DNA from 2 places in the Pseudomonas sp. 01L34 genome. Region 1 is predicted to be linked to the other one. Evidence: predicted binding sites of a transcription regulator. Region 1 holds the regulator's gene; the other holds the start of a gene.
What was found. Region 1 encodes sigma-54, which starts transcription at its own class of promoters, with help from an activator protein. Its sites were predicted from a motif close to ANTGGCATNNANNTTGCTNT; they were not measured.

Region 1 (3,414 bases):
GTTCCGGCAACAGACCGGCCGGCAGGTTGTCGATGCAGTAGTAGCCGTTGTCCTCGAGAACATCAAGGGCAGTGCTTTTACCTGAGCCGGAGCGGCCGCTGACGATGATCAGGCGCATGATTAGTGACCGTTTTGCTCGTCCAGGACAACCTGATACAAGGCTTCGTTGCTCGGGGCGCTGCGCAGTTTTTCACGCACTTCCTTGCGATCAAGCATGCTGGCGATCTGGCGCAGCAACTCCAGGTGCGCATCGGTGGCGGCTTCGGGGACCAGCAGTACAAACAGCAGGTCAACCGGAGCGCCGTCGATGGCGTCGAAATCGATGGGTGCATCCAGGTGCATCAAGGCACTGATGGGCGATCCGCAGCCCTTGAGACGGCAGTGGGGGATGGCGATACCGTTGCCAAAGCCGGTGGAACCGAGTTTTTCACGGGCGACCAGACTCTCGAAGACATCCTGCATGGCCAGATCCGGCACTTCGCGATGGATGAGGTTGGCAATTTGCTCGAGGGCTTTCTTTTTACTGCCGCCCGGCACGTTCACCAGGGAACGGCCGGGGGTCAGGATGCTTTCAAGTCGGATCATGGGTTGGGAGTGTTAACGACCGGTCGCGCCCTGGAGGAGGCTCTGGGTCTTTTCCTTATGCTTTTTGAGTTGTTTATCCAGCTTGTCGGTCAGTGCGTCGATCGCTGCGTACATATCGGTATGTTCCGCGTTAGCGACCACCTCATTGCCGGGAATATGCAGCGTGGCTTCGATTTTCTGCTTGAGCTTCTCGACCGTCATCGTGACCTGCACGTTGGTGATCTTGTCGAAATGCCTCTCTAATCGTTCGAGTTTTTCGCCGATGTAGGTGCGAAGAGGTTCGGTCACTTCCAGTTGGTGTCCACTGATGTTGACTTGCATACAGCTTCTCCTTCGTTGCCAGTGCATAAAGCGGTAGATCCGATGATCTACCACTGGAACGCTGTGGCGTGGCTCTACATCAACCGCTTGCGTTCGCTCGAAGGCGCGATTCCCAGGGATTCGCGGTACTTGGCGACGGTGCGGCGAGCCACCTGAATGCCTTGTGCCTCCAGTAAACCAGCGATCTTGCTGTCACTCAACGGCTTTTTCTGATTTTCCGCGGCAACCAGTTTTTTGATGATCGCGCGGATCGCCGTAGACGAGCATTCACCGCCTTCGGAGGTGCTGACGTGGCTGGAAAAAAAGTATTTCAGTTCATAGATGCCCCGTGGGGTATGCATGAATTTTTGCGTGGTCACCCGTGAAATCGTCGATTCGTGCATGCCCACCGCTTCAGCGATGTCATGCAGCACCAGCGGTTTCATGGCCTCGTCGCCGTACTCCAGGAAGCCGCGTTGATGCTCGACGATCTGGGTGGCCACTTTCATCAGGGTTTCGTTGCGGCTTTGCAGGCTCTTGATGAACCAGCGAGCCTCCTGCAACTGATTACGCATGAAGGTGTTGTCAGCGCTGGTATCGGCGCGGCGTACGAAGCCGGCATATTGGGCGTTGACCCGCAGGCGCGGCACCGACTCCTGGTTCAGTTCCACCAGCCAGCGCTCGTTGTCCTTGCGCACGATCACGTCGGGAACGACGTATTCGGCTTCGGTGGACTCGATTTGCGACCCCGGGCGCGGGTTGAGGCTCTGGACCAGTTCGATCACCTGGCGCAGTTCATCTTCCTTGAGCTTCATGCGGCGCATCAGCTGGCTGTAGTCGCGGCTGCCGAGCAGGTCGATGTAATCGGTGACCAGGCGCTTGGCCTCGGTCAGCCAAGGGGTCTTGGCGGGCAGTTGGCGCAGTTGCAGCAGCAGGCATTCACCGAGGTTGCGGGCGCCGATACCGGCGGGCTCGAATTGCTGGATGCGGTGCAGGACGGCTTCGATTTCGTCCAGTTCGATGTCCAGTTCCGGATCGAAGGCCTCGAGGATTTCCTCGAGGGTTTCGTCCAGATAGCCCTGATTGTTGATGCAGTCGATCAGGGTCACGGCGATCAGGCGATCGGTGTCGGACATCGGTGCCAGGTTCAGTTGCCAGAGCAAATGGCTTTGCAGGCTTTCACCGGCCGAAGTACGGGTGGTGAAATCCCACTCGTCGTCATCGTTGCTCGGCAGGCTGCTGGCGCTGGTCTGGTAGACGTCTTCCCAGGCGGTATCGACAGGCAATTCGTTGGGAATGCGCTCGTTCCAGTCGCCTTCCTCAAGGTTATCCACCGTCGGGGCGGTTTCCTGGTAGGAGGGTTCCTGAATGTCGGTGTTGGGTTGCTGTTCGGCTTTGTCGGCCAAGGGGTCTGCGTTATCGAAGTCGTCGCCTTCTTCCTGGCGTTCGAGCATCGGATTGGACTCCAGGGCCTCCTGGATTTCCTGTTGCAGGTCCAGGGTCGACAATTGGAGCAGGCGGATGGCCTGTTGCAGCTGCGGTGTCATCGTCAGCTGCTGGCCCATTCTCAAGACTAGCGATGGTTTCATGGCAGGGGCTTAACACCTTATTCGCCGGCGCACATGCGCCATCCACTACAGGGCGCCGAAGCGCCAAACATAAGCAAATTATATGCCTGAAACTGAAGTGTTTGCCTAGAGCGCTGTAACAATAAAAAACTATTGATTTTTTATTGATATGAGCACCAAGGCGACTGGCCAGGCACCTCAGCGCTTACAGGCGGAACTCATGGCCCAGATACACTTCCTTGACCAGTTCGTTGGCCAGGATGGTGGCGGAGTCGCCTTCAGCGATCAGCTGGCCATCGTTGACGATGTAGGCGGTTTCGCAGATGTCCAGGGTTTCACGGACGTTGTGGTCAGTGATCAGCACGCCAATGCCTTTGGCCTTGAGGTGGTGGATGATCTGCTTGATGTCGCCCACCGAGATCGGGTCCACGCCGGCGAAGGGTTCGTCGAGGAGGATGAATTTCGGGTTGGTGGCCAGTGCCCGGGCGATTTCCACCCGACGGCGTTCACCACCGGACAGGCTCATGCCAAGGCTGTCACGAATGTGGTGGATGTGAAATTCCTGCAGCAGGCTTTCCAGCTCTTTGCGGCGACCGGCCTTGTCGAGCTCCTTGCGGGTCTCGAGGATGGCCATGATATTGTCGGTCACCGACAGCTTGCGGAAGATCGACGCTTCTTGCGGAAGATAGCCGATACCGGCCTTCGCGCGACCGTGCATCGGCTGGTGGCTGACGTCCAGGTCATCGATCAGTACGCGACCCTGATCGGCCTGTACCAGACCCACGATCATGTAAAAACAGGTGGTTTTGCCGGCGCCGTTGGGGCCAAGCAGGCCGACGATCTGGCCGCTGTCGATGGACAGGCTGACGTCACGCACGACCTGGCGGCTCTTGTAGCTCTTGGCCAGATGCTGAGCTTTCAGAGTTGCCATTACTGGGTTTTCTCGTCGGTTTTCTTCTTC
Region 2 (3,414 bases), on a different contig from region 1:
CGTTCTTCTGCATGTTGGCCATGAAGGTATCGTTGGTGTCCTGCAACGGCACCAGCGAGGCGTCCATGATCGGCTGGTTCCAGCACGAGGCGAGGATCGAGCCCACTGCCGGTTTGCACACGTCGCAACCGGTGTGTCCACGGCCGTGCTTGGCCAGCAGTTCTTCGAAAGTGATCACCCCTTCTACCCGCACCAGCGCATAAAGCTCTTGGCGGGTGTAGGCGAAGTGTTCGCACAGGCTCTTGTCGACGCTGACGCCACGGGCAATCAGTTCATGCTCGAAGACTTGCTTGAGCAGCCCAGCGCAACCGCCGCAACCGGTGCACGCCTTGGTCTGCGACTTGAGCAGGCCCAGGTCGGTGCAGCCGCCATCGATGGCCGAGCAGATCGAGCCCTTGGTGACGTTATGGCACGAGCACACCGTTGCCGACTCGGGCAACGCGCCCGGGCCCAGGGTTGGCGCACCGGCGGACGAAGGTAGAATCAGGCTGGCCGGTTCCGACGGCAAGGCAATGCCGTTCTGCATGTATTGCAGCAAGGTGTCGTAATAGCTGTTGTCGCCGACCAACACTGCGCCAAGTACACGCTTGCTGTCGGCATCCACCACCAGCCGGCGGTAACTGGCCGTCGCTTCATCGATGAACTGATAACTGCGCGCACCCGGCGTCTGCGCATGGGCATCGCCGATGGAGCCGACGTCAACACCGAGCAGTTTGAGCTTGGTCGACATGTCGGCGCCCTGGAACGGCTCGGCGACTTGATTGCACAGCAGCGACGCCACGCCACGGGCCATCTGATAACCGGGGGCGACCAGGCCGAAGAGGCTGCCATTCCAGGCGGCACACTCGCCGATGGCGTAGATGTTCGGGTCGCTGGTCAGGCACTGGTCGTCGATCACCACGCCGCCGCGAGGACCAATGTCCAGCGCGCATTGGCGGGCCAATGCATCTTGCGCACGGATGCCGGCGGAGAACACGATCAGGTCGGCTTCAAGAAATTCGTCGTTGGCAAAATTCATCCGGTAGCGGTACTGCTCGCCGGCACTGATCGACTGCGTGCCACGGGACAGGTGCACACCCACACCGAGCCGCTCGATTTGCGCCTTCAGCGCCAGACCGCCCTGCTCGTCCAGCTGCACCGGCATCAGGCGCGGGGCGAATTCCACCACATGGGCTTCCAGGCCCAGGCTTTTCAGGGCGTTGGCGGCCTCCAGACCGAGCAGGCCACCGCCGACCACCACGCCACGCCGGGCATTGGCCGCAGCAGCACGAATCGCGTCGAGGTCTTCAAGAGTGCGATACACCAGGCGCGAGTCGCCTTCGGCACCTTCAATAGGTGGCACGAAAGGATAAGAGCCGGTGGCCAGAACCAGTTTGTCGTAGGCGACGCAACCTTGCGCGGTAATCACCTGGCGCCGGGCGCGGTCGATTTCCAGCACCGGCACACCCAAATGCAGGGTGACGCCCGGCGTTTGATACAGGGAGGCTTCGCCCAGGGCCAGCGATTCGGCATCGCGACCGCCGAAATACTCGGACAGATGCACACGATCGTAGGCACGCATCGGCTCTTCGCTGAAGACATGCAGGCGGTAATGGTCGAGGGCGCCGCGCTCGATGAGCTGCTCGACACAATGATGTCCGACCATGCCATTGCCGATCACGATCAGCGTTTGCAGTTTGTTCAATGCGGCAACATTGGAATTCATAGTAAGCACCCAGCCAAAGCCAATCACGGATAAAAAAGCAAAAAAAAACGCCTGAAACCTCTCGGTTTCAGGCGTCTTTGCCTGTTCTTCGCGGTGTTCGACCTGGCGCCTTCGCCTGATCCACCGATGTTGCCCACGACCTGCCCGGCCGGTCGATCTTCGTTGATCGAGTGGGCTGCCCCTCTTTTTCAGATGAGGCTGAAGGGAGAATGCAGCCTTTGTGCCAGTCTGCAGCGCATGACTTCCTCAGTTCTGGAAAACCGACCTCTGAACGATGGGAGAATTTGATAAAAAACCCCGACCCAGTGGGTTTTATCAGGCACGAGTCACCTTTGCAGGATCCCACGAGCGGGTGGGCGGACGTTGGGGCTGAAGGAAGGAACAGCTCAGGAACCGCTTCGCACTGGTGCATGTTGTCAGGCATGGCTCTTTAAAAGTGCATGCGCTACACCCTGCCGGGCATTTCCCGGTGCCATTCGGGCAAGCGTCAATGCCGATCTGTAGCAGCTGCCGAGCCTGCGAGGCTGCGTTCGGCTGCGCAGCAGTCGTCAAATCAGTAATTGCGGTGTGTCAGGCAGACCGCGTCAGCCGGACTTACGGCTGCTGCGCAGCCGAACGCAGCCTCGCAGGCTCGACAGCTGCTACAGCGAGCTCGTCGCTGCTCAACTTACCGGCCCGGGCAAGCGTTGCCTTCAGCAGCATCGCGTATTTGTATTTTCAGATATATCGAGGCCGCGACCTTTTGGCGCATGCCGCCAAGCCATCGATTAAGCGTTACAGGGCAACAGTTTGTTAACATCCATGCGCTTTTTTTCGTCTGATTGATCAGCCACTGTAGATTCCCGGTCGCTACACAGGATGCTTTTGTTCATGAGTACGTTGTATACCCGTCGCTCGGTCCTGCGCGGCATGAGCCTGCTGAGCCTCGGCCTGCTCGCTGGCTGCGATGACAGCAGCAAGCTGTCGTTCAAGTACGGCAAGGACCTCAGTGACAAGATCATGGGGCGTACCTTCAAGCTCAAGGACGCCCAGGGCGAATCCCGGATGCTGACCAGCTATCGGGGCCTGATGCCGATGGTTTTTTTCGGTTTCACCCAATGTCCGGCGGTCTGCCCGACGACGCTGGCCCGTGCGGCACAAGCGAAAAAACTGATGGGCCGCGATGGCGAACGCCTGCAAGTGATCTTCATCACCCTGGACCCCGAGCGCGATACGCCGCAAATGCTCGACGCCTACGTCAAGGCCTTCGATCCCAGTTTCGAGGCACTGTACGGTACGCTGGAAGAAACCGCCGCCACCGCCAAGGAGTTCGGTGTGTTCTATGAAAAGATCCCGAGCGGTTCGACCTATACCCTCTCCCACACCGCGACCAGCTTCGTTTTCGACTCCCGAGGCAATTTGCGCCTGGGGCTGTCCGCGTCCCTTACCGCTAAAGAGTGTGCAGAAGACCTGCTCACCGTCATGGAGGTCTGCTGATGACTTCGATTTGCGCACCACGTATTAAACAGCTGGGTATCAAACAACTGGTCCTGGGTCTTTCCCTGATTGGCATGGCCTGGCAGGTGTCCGCTCAAACCCAGGTGAGCGACGCCTGGGTCCGCGCGACGGTGGCCGGTCAGCATTCGACCGGCGCCTTCATGACCCTGCAGGCCGACAGCGATAGCAAACTGCTCAGCGTACAGTCGCCGGTAGCGAACACCGTGCAAATT

Region 2: nirB (nitrite reductase large subunit NirB) is a predicted target of sigma-54. The motif match lies at 1,914-1,933, and genes of this name have one in related genera.

Annotation. Positions count from the first base shown of each region.
Region 1 is NZ_JBFTSX010000005.1:24,853-28,266, forward strand. Features, by position in the region: gene rapZ (RNase adapter RapZ) at 1-118, opposite strand, end outside; gene ptsN (PTS IIA-like nitrogen regulatory protein PtsN) at 121-585, opposite strand; gene hpf (ribosome hibernation-promoting factor, HPF/YfiA family) at 598-906, opposite strand; gene AC1DQM_RS15595 (RNA polymerase factor sigma-54) at 981-2,474, opposite strand; gene lptB (LPS export ABC transporter ATP-binding protein) at 2,659-3,384, opposite strand; gene lptA (lipopolysaccharide transport periplasmic protein LptA) at 3,384-3,414, opposite strand, start outside.
Region 2 is NZ_JBFTSX010000001.1:869,013-872,426, forward strand. Features, by position in the region: gene nirB (nitrite reductase large subunit NirB) at 1-1,705, opposite strand, end outside; gene AC1DQM_RS03850 (SCO family protein) at 2,576-3,181, shown strand; gene AC1DQM_RS03855 (copper chaperone PCu(A)C) at 3,181-3,414, shown strand, end outside.